Regions from separate parts of the Paenibacillus canaveralius genome, predicted to be linked through region 2. Evidence: riboswitches for the same ligand, from Rfam matches in the RefSeq annotation. Region 2 holds a riboswitch; the other holds the start of a gene.

Region 1 (6,831 bases), 5.2 Mb from region 2:
CTGGAACCTGCACCAGTATCACGGTAATTCGGAATTTTACGCCGACTTTGGCATTTTCGATGTCCGGGTGAAAGTCCCCGCGGATTACATCGTGGCCGCTACCGGTTTTCCCACCAAAAATCCGGTTGTCGATGCCGGCAAAAAAACCTATCAGTTTTATGCGGATGACGTGCACGATTTCGCCTGGTCCGCTTCGCCCGACTTCAAGATGTTTGAAGAGCCCTATGCCGCTCCCAACCTGCCCGGGGTCAAGATCAAGCTGTACCTTGATCCCAAACATGAACCGTACAAGTCCCGCTATATTATCGCCGCCAAAAAAGCGCTGAGCCGGTACTCCCAGTGGTATGGTACGTATCCGTACTCGACCTTATCCATCGTCGTGCCGCCGGAAGAGGCCAACGGGGCGGGCGGCATGGAATACCCTACTCTCGTTACCGCCTGGGGAGCCGCCGAGGGAACGCCCGACCTGGAACTGGAGCGCGTCGTCGTTCATGAGATCGGCCACCAGTTCTGGTACGGGCTCGTCGCCACCAACGAATTCGAGGAAGCCTGGCTTGACGAAGGGTTCACCTCCTATACCGAAGATAAGCTGATGGAACTGGAATACGGGTCGAAACCCAACCTTCCGGTCGAAGCCAGCTACATCACCTCTCCGGCCGCTCTGCAGAAAAATGCGTGGGGTTACCGCAGCCACAGTGAGTATGCCGACAATGTCTATACGCGCGCCAAGCTGGTTCTCAAGGAGATCGAACACCGGGTCGGGCTGAACACGATGGACCGCATTATGAAAACTTACTTCCAGCGCTGGAAATTCAAGCACCCGGGCACCCGCGATTTTCAAACGGTCGTAGAGGAAATCACCAAAACGAAATGGACGGAGTTTTTCGATCAGTATGTATACGGCAGCATGATGACCGACTATGCGGTCGATAACATCCGCACCCGCCAGGTGAACGAATCGGGACAGACGTTGTACGAAAGCAGCGTGCTGGTCCGCAAGTTCGGCGGCAGCGTACCCGCAGTTCCCATCCGGTTCCATTTTGCCGACGGTACGACGACAGAGAAGGTCTGGGACGGGCAGGGCGAGCAGATCGAGTACAAGCTGACCCATAAATCCCCGGTGGACTGGGTCTCGCTCGATCCCAAATACACCATGAAGCTCGAAAACCGGCACATCAACAACTACATGAAAACCGAAGTCGACACCACGTGGAGAATCCGCTGGACCCTCGGCGTCGTCAAACTGCTGGAAACGCTGTTCGATACTGTAGCCTGGTGAGGTGATAAGATGCTCCGCTATCTTCGACAAGGCTTAACGGCCGCCCTCAAGCAGCCGTTCGCCGTCTGCGTGCTGTATGTGTACCAGTTTGCCTGGGGGATCCTGCTCTATAAGTGGGTTCAATCCATAATCGTCCCTCTGCTCCACCGTTATCCGGCCGGCGATCAGCCCCAGAGCGCTATCCAATTATTCGCGGCGGAAAGCCAGTTTCGTCTTGTGAAAACGGATCTCATTCAGCCTTATCTAGAATGGCTGATCATTCTTCTGGCCGTCCGGATGCTGATCAGCCCGATGCTGAACGCAGGTGTCCTGTATTCTTTGGAGCACCGGCAGATGAATGCGGGCTACCGGTTTATGAAAGGAATCCGCGAGCTGCTGCTGCCCTTCCTCCTCTACTATCTTCTTCAAACGGTACTGATGCTGGCGCCTCTATACTGGCTGGCTCCCAAAGCGCTTGCTTTGTTCAACGAAGCTTACGGATACGAGGAGCTTCTCCTGTCCCTGCTTCCGTGGGCGGCTCTCTATGCCGTGTATGCCCTCCTGATTCAGCTTCTCTTCCTGTTCCTGCAATTCGGCCGGGCTTCCGAGGATCGACGGGGACTTCTTGCGGTACTTCCGGTCGTGCTCCGCCAAGGCTTACGAATCACGTGCAATGCCCTGCTGCTCATTCTGCTCGGCTTCCTTCTTGCCATCGCGGCAACTACCGCATCCTATGTATGGGCCGGTCTGACTGCTCTCATCATTCATCAGATTTATCCCTTGGTCCGTACTTTCGTCAAAATGTGGTCCATCGCGGCGCAGCGCGAAATTTGGGAAAGCTACCGGTCCTAGGACGCCGGCTTTTCTGCCCGTAAACCCGGCGGCAAGGCAGATCAGTCCTGCTCACAGGCCGCACTTCTTAACCGTTCTCTTTCCGGATTATTCCGGCGCGATACCCGTCTCCCCCTGCCGTTCACGGCCAGGGGGTTTTTAGTTTCCATTTGCGTGTATTTCAGCTATCATGGAAAGATAGAAGATAAAAGGAGGCATTACCGATGATATCCCCACGGACAAGCACCGTCGTGGCGGCAGTAATTGGCCTTTGTGTCGCCGCCGGGTCGTTCTTATACGGACAGTCCGACGTTAAAGCCAAAGAGGTTGTGGCGATCGGTCACGACGTCCGCATTTCCAACCAGGCATTCGACAAAATGAAAGCCGAAGTCGATCTGGCCTTTCAAATGCAGGGCGCCCAAAACACGTTGACCAACGATCAGCTTCTCGATCTGATGCTAAAGGACGAGCTCTTCGTCCGTTACGGCCAGAAACGCGGAGTTAAAGTCAAGGAGGCCGAAGTAAAGCAGGCTATCGACCAGCAGCGCAAAGCGCTGGAAGCGGCCGGTCCCGAAGCGGCTCAGTTGAAGGAAATGCTCTACAAAAGCGCCGGCTTGACCGAAGCGACCTACTGGACCGATCCCAAAACCGTCAACCAGTACGCCAAATATCTCCTCCAGCAAAAGACGATCGAATTTCTCGTCAAAAAAGGCGAGCTGAAAACGCAGGAAGACCTCAACGCCCTGCAGGAAAAACTGCTTGCCGAAACGAAACCCGGACTGCGCGTGAAGTTTCCGGATCAGCCGAAGACTTAGATCGCCTCTGAGCTGAAAGACATGGAAAACCCGCCCTTTTTATAGAAGAAGGCGGGTTTTTTGATCTACTTTTTCCCCTGAAATCCGACTAAATAACTGCTTTTGAAAATTTTTTGTAACTATTTTTAGTTTTTTGGAAGGAATTTCTGGACCTATGGCGAATATTTAGTGTCGGAACAGAAAAAGATTGCCGAATTTCTTCTTAGACGAAAAGGAAGAGAACGGGGGATCCACTCTGGGTGAATTGATCTTGCAACAAAGGGATCATAGGGGACACCTTCTACCGAACCCTCCAGCTAACCTCGTAGGCACAGGAAGGAGCAACACAGTTGAAGAAAGTCTTGTTGTTTGTTTTGAGCTTGACCCTGTTTTTGAGTGTGGAAATCGGCAGCGCATCCGCGAAGTCGACGCTCAGCTCCACGATTGACGGATTGGTAGGGACGCCTTACAAGTATTCGGGCACCTCGACCAGCGGTTTTGATTGCTCGGGCTTCACGTCCTACGTATTCGACCGGTTCGGCGTTGATCTGGCACGCACTTCAAAAGCACAGAACGGCCAAGGATCCTCGGTTGCGAAAAGCGATCTGAGACCGGGTGACCTTGTATTCTTTAACACCGACGGAAAAGGCATCTCCCATGTAGGTATTTACATCGGGAACAATAAATTCGCCCACTCCGCAACGAACAAAGGTGTTACAAAGAGTGACTTGAGCGAATCTTACTATGCGAAACGATACGTTTCTGCACGCCGCGTTATCGGCGATGACCTTTTTAACAAGATCACTGCAGACTAGTAAGACGCACTCGTAATGGAACGCAGCATATACCCGAGAGGGAGCCCCGTAATCCAGGTTGCCGCCTGGCTTGCCGGGCTTCTTTTCATTTGTGGACGATTTCCTGTTACTATGAAGTTAGACGAAAAAGCAAGGAGCGTCCCTTCATTATGATCCTTTTTATTCATCGCAAAGATCTGCGGGTTGATGACATGACGGCATTCGATTATATTCACAGCTTGGGACGGCCGAGCCTGCACATTCTCATTCTGGACCCTTTCCTGCTGCGCGGCGGCCGGGAACGGGAACACAGCGGAGTCAACTTCCTCCGTCACGTCTCCAGGCTCATACGCGAATACCGGAAAGCGGGTGCGCATCTGGAAGTGCTTGCCGGTGAGCCGCATGCTGTAGTCGACCGACTGATGGCCGAGCTTCCGATTGAAGAAATCGTGCTGCACGGCGACGTTACGCCCTATGCTTTAGTACGCGACCGCAAACTGAAGGTTTCAGCTTCCGCCCGCGGCGTTCCGGTTACTACGCTGATCGACCACACTCTCGCCGATTTCGGGGATTTCCAGCAGTTCGCGGAACGTCGTACTCCTTACCAGGTTTTTACCCCTTTTTATAAAAAATGGAACGCTTACATGCATCTTTTTTTCCGGCCGTCTTCGCCCGTCACCGTGCGCGACTTGCAGACACGGCCGCTGCCGGACCGCGAAGCCTGGTCCGCCCGGTTTCCGCTTCCGCTGGACCCGGAAGCGGCAGGCACGGCGCCTGATCCCGCTCAGACTCTGAGCGGTTTTCTCGAAGGAGGTCTCCGCGCTTATGAAGCGCAAAGAGACCGGTACGCCTTCGAGACGACCAGCGGGATCAGCCGCCACCTGAACACCGGCGCGCTCTCGGTGCGCCGGGCGTATGAAGCCGCTCTCGGAAGCGAGCGGCACGAAGCCTGGACGCGCCAGTTGGCATGGCGCGACTTCTACCTGTACCAGGCCGTCTATAACCCGGATTTCTTCGTCTACGAGAAGAAATTCGATTTCTCCGGCCTGGAGGACACGTTCTTCGAGCGGTGGTGCCGGGGGCAGACCGGCATTCCGGTCGTGGATGCGGCCATGGCGGAGCTGAACGCCACGGGGCATATGCCGAACCGGCTGCCAATGGTGACGGCCATGTTCCTGACCAAGAACCTGCGCTGCCCCTTCACGCTGGGTGAACGGTATTTCCGGCGCAAGCTCGCCGATTACGACAACGTGCTCAACCGGGGCGGCTGGCTGTGGAGCGCTTCGCTCGGCTTCGACGCTTCTCCGTACTTCCGCGTTATGAACCCGGTCACGCAGTCGGAGACGCATGATCCGACGGGAATGTACATCCGGCGGTGGCTTCCCCATCTCGCTCATCTGAGCGATAAGGAGATTCACAAGACGCAGGCGGACGCGATCGTCGATCTGAAGAGCTCCCGCGCCGCAGCGATCGAGATCTACAAGCGTATGCTGGCCGAGGCTAAACCTGACTCCGGATCGGGTCCCGACTGATTTTCCCCCGGACGGCCTTCCCCCTGTTTAAAGCTCCGTTCTTCGGGTAAATAGAAGTACGAGGTGATAAACATGGAAAATCCAATGGTGAAATGCAGCATTGCCAACTGCGAATACTGGGAGCAGGGCAATAACTGCAGCGCGGAAGTTATTATGATCGAAGTAAACGCTCATTCGAACAAACCGCAACCGCAGGAGCGGGACGGTCTGCCTTACGATTCCGGACATCAGGATTCCGCCGAGGGCATCACCGACACCTGCTGTCAAACTTTCGAGGAACGTCATCATCACTAATTCAATCGAACTTTTCATTAAAAAATGAAAATGCCGACAGCAGGGGAACCTTACCGCTCCCCTGCTGTCGGCTTACAAAAATAATCCCGCCGGATGGCGGGAGTTTAAAGCCGGGCAGGTTATATCCTGTCCGGCTTTTTCCTGTATAATACTCCGTTCTCCTATGCAGGATCGTTCTTACGGAGCTCAGCCTTTCTACGCTTTACCAGCCGAAATCCAGTTTCTTACCGGTTTCCACAAACGTTTTAATGGCGCTCAGCAGCATCCACCATGCGGGGTCCGCCTTTTCATAGGACGGGTGATTTTCAACCCACTGATCGTTGATCAGAGTCAGCTTGGTGCAGCCGGCGAACGGCTCCAGCTTAAAGGTTACCCGCGTTGTGATCTCCGCATGATTCGAATAGTAGGAGGGTCCGGGGTGTTCGATATAACTCAGGACGCGGTTCGGCTCGTATTCCAGTACTTCTCCGTAAATATGGACAGTCTGCTCGCCGTCATTGCCGGGCCCGATAAACCGAATAGATTCGCCGGGGACATAAGAAGAATCGATCACACAGTCGAAAAAGATTTTACGGGTTTTTTCCGGCGTTACGAAAACCTCCCACACCTGCTCCGGGCTGCCGTCGATATAAAAATGATAAGTGAGATCCATTGAAAATTCCTCCCTAGCCTAGTGTCGGCATCTTGTGATAGCTTGGCCGTTTTGCTACCATCAACTTTACAGGGCTGCGCCGCAAAGCGATTGTAAAAAAGCGACATCTTGCCTGAGACTTCATCTGGAACGGAGGCGGCTCCGCATGAAACCCGAGGAGAACCCGGTCGTCGTCAACAAAGGCATTTTGAATTTCGAAAAGGGCCGGCAAAAGTTCACCATTTCCCGAAGATTGCCCGCTCCGGAGCTGGCTTTTTTTATCCGGCATTACTGGCTGATTCATTGGGATTTGAGAGGACTCCCCTCCCATACTCAGGAGGTGCTCCAGCCTCCGTGCTTTAATCTGGTTTTTGAGAAAGATAACACGCGGATCTACGGAACGAACAAAGGGAAAACGTCGCAGCTGCTTGAGGGTAAAGGAGAAGTGTTCGGCGTTTTGTTCCGGCCGGGCGGGTTTTATCCGTTTTACCGGCGGCCTGCTTCTGAGCTGGCCAACCGCAGCCTGCCCTTCCGGGAAGTTTTCGGCAGAAGCTGCCTTCCCCTGGAAGAGGCTCTTTTTTCCGGAACAAATGAAGATGCGAAGGTACGCTTCGTGGATGACTTTTTCAATAGTGAGCGTCCGCCCGCTGATGAACAAGTCGAAATCGTCAATTCGGTGATCGATTATATTGCGGAG
Region 2 (6,831 bases):
ATTGTACGGCGATGCTGAGGCTGCCGTACTCCTTGCCGCCCGGCTTGGCCGCCATCCGGTCCGCCACTTCCTTCTGGATCATCACGACGATGTTTTCGAGCGGAAGCTTCTCTTCGAGCAGCTTCATGATGATCGGCGTCGTGATGTAATAAGGAAGGTTGGCGACGACGCTGATTCCGGACAAGCCGGAGAATTTCTCCTCGATCAGCTGTCTCAGATCGAGCTTCAATACGTCGCCGTGAACGACCTCGGCCGACGGATAGGGCGACAGCGTCTCCCGCAGGATGGGGAGCAGACGCTGATCGATCTCCACCGCGACGACACGCCCGGCTTCCTTCGCCAGCTGCTGGGTTAACGCGCCGATGCCGGGCCCGATCTCCAGCGCTCCCTTCTCGGGAGAGAGCTCAGCCGCGGAAATGATGTTGCGCAGGACATTCCCGTCCGTGAGAAAGTTCTGTCCCAGACTTTTTTTGAGCACGAGATTGTGCCGGTTTAGAATATCTTTGGTGCGTTTGGGCGTTGCCACATCTTCAGAAGCAAAGAACGGGCCGCCGCCTTGTCCATTTGAGTTCATAGTCATCCTCCAAGCTTCCGTTCCTGACGGAAGCCGCCTCTGCGTAAATTATTGCTCCGGACGGTCCAGCTGCTCAACGGCAGCCTCGAACTCTTCCCGGGAAATTTGAAAAGCGGCGCAGCGCTTGTAAAACTGCTTACCATTACAATACCCGATTCCGAGCTTTTTTCCTACTTCGAGCCTTCTGGCCGCGGCATCGGGGTGAACAATAAGGCCCGCCGCAATCAAATCTTCCCAGGTTAACAATGATACGGCGCCTTCATACTCAGTCTTCACGTTGGCCAGGGCCGATCTTATGGCCTCAGGCGTCGCGTTCTCCACTCCGATGTCGCCGCGCTTCTCCGCAAGTTCCTGGGGGAGAAAAGCGTGCTTGCAGCCGGGAACCTTGCCCGAAATGATTTTACGGATGCGTTCGCCCGCATGGTCCGGATCCGTAAAGACAATTACCCCTCTTCGTTCCTGGGCCAGCCGGATACGATCCAGAATCGCCCGGTTGATTGCCGATCCCCCGGTTTCGATCGTATCCGCTTCGACCGCCCGCTTGATGGCGGTTGTATCGTCTTTTCCTTCGACAACAATGATTTCTTTGATCATGTTCTTATCCTCTCTTAAGCGCACAAAAAGAAGAGGGCATCCCTCTTCTTTTTGCATACGGTTTGTTACCGGTTTGTAAATCTTCGTTACAGGTAACATGTTATCCTAATCTTGTGTCGGTTTATTCGGGCCGATGACATAAACGGTATATCCCCGTTTCACACCGAAAGTCTTCGCATAACTCATGCTGTCGAAATAAACGTCCATTTTCTGGTTTTTAATGGCACCGCCCGTATCTTCCGCACGGCGGTATCCGATTCCTTCAATGTACACCCACCAGCCTAACGGCACGACGGATGGATCCACGGCAATCGTTTGGCCCTGTACGGGTTTGGTTCCGCTGGCCGTCCGGTTACCGACGCCCGGCTCTTGGGAAGAGTAAGCGGTCAAGGTAACGTTCTTTAATATTTTCTTCGCGTCTATGTTGGTACCTGCTTTAGTTACCTGCTTAGGCTTAACCGGTTCGGATGCGGCTGCCACCGTAACGACCGGATTTTTTGTGCCTACAGCCACAATCTTATCCACACTGGCGTTTTTGACTGCTTGATCGATAACCTGCTCGGATACGAGTTTTCCGTTTTCGAAAATCTTCTCTTTCTTTTTGACCAATACGCCTTCCTGGCCCTCCTGTACGACCTGCTCCTTGCCTTTCAGCAGATCTTCATCGGATTTCTTGACCACACTGAAAGCGATCGGCTCCGAAATTTCTTCCGTTTCTTTCTTCACCCGGACAACTTCGATAGCCGCATTGGCTGAAAGCACCGTGTCTTTGGCCGGAGTCACTTTGTCGTGCTCACCCAGCGAAATATTTAAATCTTGCAGAACTCTATCTACCGTTTTCGCAGTGGTGTGCACCGTTTGTGTCTGCCCGTCGGCAGTTAGCTGCACGGGTGATGCATGATCGATGACAATCTTCTGACCGTCTTGAATCTTGCCGTCCAGCGGCATAGATACCTGATCGTGCTCACCGATTGTAATGGCTTGTTCATCCAGTAGGCGCTGCAGGACCCATTGTCTTGTTTCCACAACGGTTTCTCGTCCGTTTACCACCAATGATACGCTCTTACCAGCCGTACCGTATAACAACACCAAAAACATGAAAGTCAAAGCGAATGAAATGATAGCTGCAAGGATGATCATACGCAAGTTTTCATGCTTCCATCGCAATGCGAAGGACATGCTGGATGATCGCTTAACATGGGTCTCTGGTTGCGAGATATTGCCCACTTCTTCGGTCCTCCTTCAAAGCCTCGCCTCTGTGATACGCATGATGATTTGGACGCGACTTAGGTTTATTTGGCGGTTCCTAACGGAACCCTTGCAATTGGCTTCTTTCCCGCCGGCTGACCGGTTGCTCTCAGTCTTTACGGGGTCTGCATCACCTCCGCTTGATGTTTACCTGTATGCGGGTCGAATACCCGTCCGATATGGAACAAAAAAGGCCATCGGAAATAGAAAGCTTCCCGGTGGCCTGTGTGTGAGCGCGACTAAACAGAATGACACGACAGTTGGTTATCTCTCCCGGTACGCTTACGAGGTTAGCTGACGGATTCGGGCCGTGGGAGCTGCCCTACTCGCCGGCGGTGCTGCCTGCACCTGCCATTGAGATTCACCCCAAATTGTTTCCTGTTGTATCGGCTCAAAAGCTGTGCCGACCTTGACAGCGGTTCCCCCGTTTTCCTTTTACGGAAACTCAGCGTTAAAACTTGGCGTTTATTAAGTTATCATGAAAGTATATTACGCTCAAATATCCAACCTGTAAAGGGGTCATATTCCTTAAAAATAAGCAAATTTAACCAAACCAACGGCATTTATCTAATTATCTTGCAGTCGTTCTCCTTTTTTCTCCCGTTATCTCGCTTCTAGTTTTCCCCATTTCCGCCGTTCCGCTTGGGGATTGGGCTTCCAGGCATTTTTTGACTATAATAAAAGATACGGCAAACCGCCCGAAAAGGCCCGAAGCCGCAATAACCGATTGAAGAAAAGCAGGTGAAGGCATGGATCCAATTCTTCACATTTCCCGTCTCAGCGGAGGCTATTTACCCGGAAAACCGATTCTGCGCGATCTCGAAATTACAGTCGGACAAGGTGAAATGGTCGGTCTGATCGGACTCAACGGAGCAGGGAAAAGCACGACCATCAAACACATCCTCGGACTTCTGAAGCCCCAGGAAGGCAGTGTCCGCATCCGCAACCGGACCTTGGAGGAAGATCCTCTCGGCTACCGGTCGTCGTATTCTTTCGTCCCGGAGTCTCCCGAATTGTACGACGATCTGACGATTGAAGAGCATTTGGAACTGACGGCGATGGCTTACGATATTCCGAAGGAAGCGTTCAAGGAACGTGCCGGCCGCCTGATGAGCGAGTTCCAGATGGAGCCCAAGCGCAAAAGCTTCCCGGGCCAGCTCTCCAAAGGGATGAAGCAGAAAGTCATGATCATGAATGCGTTTCTTGTCGAGCCCGCGCTTTATGTCATTGACGAGCCGTTCCTCGGTCTTGACCCGCTGGCGATGCGTTCTCTTCTCGACATTATGGCGGATTTCAAGAGCAGAGGCGCAAGCTTCCTGATCTGTTCCCACATCCTGGCCACGATCGAAAGATACTGCGACCGGTTCGTCGTTCTCCATCAGGGGAGAATTCTTGCCCAAGGCACGCTGGAGGAATTGAGACAACAGACCGGGCTGTCCGATGCGACGCTGGACGAGCTGTTCTATGAGCTGGTGCGGAGGAATCCGGCATGAACCAGGAAGCAGCCGTTCACAGAGCGGGCACGGCCGGGGCTGTCCGCCAGCTGTGGAAGCGCAGATTCGACCATTACCGGCAGGAAACGTCCCGCTACTGGGCTTATGTCGCAAGAAGCCAGTTTTTCGGTTTTCTTTTCCTGATTTTTATCGTTTCTTCCTATTATTATGCAAAAATCCTTCAGCAGCTTCCGACATCTTTTCCCTACATTTGGATTGTTCTGCTCCTCCTCGTTCCGGCTCTTGCGGCCGGCTCGGTGCGAACCCTTCTAAAGAATGCGGACCGGGTATTTCTGCTGCCTCTGGAACCCGTTATGAATGTGTTCTTCCGGGCGGCTTTCCGCTACAGTTTGGGAATCCAGGCCGCACGCTCCATTGTCCTGATGCTGATTGCTTGGCCTTTGTACAAACACTGCACGGGCACGGAGGGACAGCCTTTATGGCTGATGGCGATTTTTGTTCTTCTAATAAAAACAGCCAACCTGCTCGGATCTTGGCAGGAAGGCCGTTTTTCTTCTCCCGGATGGCGTCTGGTCTCGGCGGGGTACCGCTGGATCGCAAGCGCGGCAGTCGTCTTCGCCTTGTTCGGTACGGGCCCGCTTCCGGGCGGAATCGTTCTCTTGGCGGGACTTGCCGTCTGGGCGGTCGCGTACAGGCTCGGGCCCGGACAACGGGCAATGGGCGTCGCCTGGGATTATCTCATCGACAACGACCGCAAGCAGCAGTACCGGCTGTACTTGTTTTTCAGCGGATTCGCCGATGTGCCGCAGCTTCCGGTGCGGGTGAAGCAGAGACAATGGCTGGCGGGCATTACGAACCGGTATTCGTTCCGTTCTTCCTCGCTTTACCCGTATCTCTTCACGAAGACGTTCGTCCGTTCGGAACTGCTCGGCATCGTGGTTCGGATCACGCTCGTGGCAGGTCTGGCGGCCGCGGCCGTTCAGTCCGCGCCGGTAGCCGCCGCCGTGTGCGTCGTGGCCCTGTTCATCTCGCTGATTCAGCTCACCTCTCTGGAGCAGTCGCACCGCTACACGTTCTGGCTGCAGACCTATCCGGTAGATCCGCGCCGTAAAGTGGACGCCGTGGTACGGATCATCAGTGCCGCCTTCGCCCTGCAGGGGCTCGTTTTGACCCTGCTGATGCTGTTAAGCGGAGCGGGCGTCTATGCAGCCGCTCCGCTCGCGGGCCTCGCGCTCGGCCTCGTGCTGTGCGCCACGGTCATGAAGCGGAAATTTACCGCTTCATTTGAGGCCGAGTAGGCGCACGGCATTGTCCGTCGTGACCTTTGCGAGCTCCTCGAGGCTCATGCCGCGCAGCTCGGCGGCCGCTTCGGCAACGAGACGCACGTAGGACGTCTCGTTGCGCTTGCCCCGGAACGGATGCGGCGTCAAATAAGGCGCGTCCGTTTCAATGAGCAGGCGGTCAAGCGGCACCTGTTTCAGAACTTCCTTGGGCTGCTTGGCGTTTTTGAACGTAATGGGCCCGCCGAAGGAAATATGAAAATGCATATCCAGACACATCTTCGCCGTTTCCCAGCTTCCGGAATAGCAGTGCATAATGCCGCCGACTTCGGCGGCTTTTTCTTCTCTCAGGATCTGGACGATATCTTGATGAGCCTCGCGGTTATGGATCACGATAGGAAGCCCGACCTTGCGTGCAAGGCGGATCTGCTCGCGGAACACTTTCGCCTGCACATCTTTCGGGGACGTATCCCAGTGATAGTCCAGCCCGATCTCCCCGATCGCCACTACTTTCTCGTGCTTGCACAGCTCCTCGATCCATTCAAGATCACCCGGCCGCATATCCACGGCATCCGTCGGATGCCAGCCTACCGTCGACCATATGAAATCGTACTTCTCGGCAAGCTCGATGGAAGAAGGAATGGTTTCGCGGTTGAACCCTACGTTAACGATCCGGGTCACTCCGTTGTCCCAAGCCCTTTGGATGGCTTCGTCACGGTCTTCATTGAAAGCTTCATTGTTCATATGAGTATGAGTATCGGTCAGCATAACGGGAACTCCTTTTGTTTCGTCTGTTTTTTGAGTTAGGCGTCGAACAGCTTCTTGCGGAGGGCCGAAGCCCTGCCGCCCTCTTTTTCAAACAACTCGGCGGGATAATAAATGCGGTGCTGTCCCATGTGGATACCCGAGATCGATTTGACGATTTCGGAGCGCACCGAAATTTCCGTCAGTTTATCCTGGCCATCAAGCAGCAAAATAGGCTGTTTGTCTTCCTTGCCCGTATCGGGCCGGTACACGTCATACGACTGGTCCGACGGGAAATCCAGCTCCAGGTAATAATCCGCATCGAATCCGGCCTCCTCCAAAGCGTCGCGGAATTCCGTCAGCAGCTCTTTGTCCCACTCTTCCACGGCGGTGAACTTAAACAGACGGCGGTGAAGAAAACGTCCGGACAAATCAGCCAGTACGGGATCTTTTTCCAAACTCCAATACATCAAAACCGTCTGCATCAAAGATTCGTCTAGAAGGAAATAATCGTCCAGCGACAGCTTCCCTTGGAAAAGATGAAGGATAGGTTCCGGCATAAACGTAAACGAGTAACCGTCTTCGAACAGTGCTTTGGCGCACTCCAGAACTTTCCCCAGCAAAATTTCCGCGCTCCTTGTAACCGGGTGAAAATAAACCTGCCAGTACATCTGGTAACGGGACATTAAATAATCTTCGACGGCATGCATCCCGCTCTCTTTTACGACAATTTTCCCTTTATAAGGCCGGACTACCCTTAGAATACGCTCCAGATCGAAAGTTCCGTAATTAACCCCGGTAAAATACGCGTCCCGCAGCAAATAATCCATCCTGTCGGCATCGAGACTGGGAAGAGACAAGACTCGTTACAATCTCCTTGCGATACGTTTTGCAAATGACACCGGCAACATCATGAGCAAATGTCGGCGAGACCTTC

The links. A riboswitch is a leader RNA that binds a small molecule or an ion and turns the genes downstream of it on or off. The one in region 2 is predicted to bind cyclic di-AMP.
Region 1: it holds a riboswitch for cyclic di-AMP, as region 2 does, so the genes downstream of both, ABC395_RS24515 (C40 family peptidase) here and ABC395_RS00955 (resuscitation-promoting factor) in region 2, are expected to answer to the same signal.

What each region holds. Positions count from the first base shown of each region.
Region 1 covers NZ_JBDFMM010000001.1:5,415,315-5,422,145, forward strand. The annotation lists gene ABC395_RS24500 (M1 family metallopeptidase) at 1-1,279, shown strand, start outside; gene ABC395_RS24505 (hypothetical protein) at 1,289-2,110, shown strand; gene ABC395_RS24510 (SurA N-terminal domain-containing protein) at 2,314-2,904, shown strand; cyclic di-AMP (ydaO/yuaA leader) riboswitch at 3,083-3,230, shown strand; gene ABC395_RS24515 (C40 family peptidase) at 3,234-3,698, shown strand; gene ABC395_RS24520 (cryptochrome/photolyase family protein) at 3,848-5,209, shown strand; gene ABC395_RS24525 (DUF1540 domain-containing protein) at 5,282-5,503, shown strand; gene ABC395_RS24530 (SRPBCC domain-containing protein) at 5,706-6,155, opposite strand; gene ABC395_RS24535 (DUF6597 domain-containing transcriptional factor) at 6,301-6,831, shown strand, end outside.
Region 2 covers NZ_JBDFMM010000001.1:210,652-217,482, reverse strand. The annotation lists gene rsmA (16S rRNA (adenine(1518)-N(6)/adenine(1519)-N(6))-dimethyltransferase RsmA) at 1-574, opposite strand, end outside; gene rnmV (ribonuclease M5) at 623-1,168, opposite strand; gene ABC395_RS00955 (resuscitation-promoting factor) at 1,274-2,395, opposite strand; cyclic di-AMP (ydaO/yuaA leader) riboswitch at 2,682-2,877, opposite strand; gene ABC395_RS00950 (ABC transporter ATP-binding protein) at 3,166-3,909, shown strand; gene ABC395_RS00945 (ABC transporter permease) at 3,906-5,168, shown strand; gene ABC395_RS00940 (TatD family hydrolase) at 5,151-5,918, opposite strand; partial or broken gene ABC395_RS00935 (HD domain-containing protein) at 5,954-6,831, opposite strand, start outside.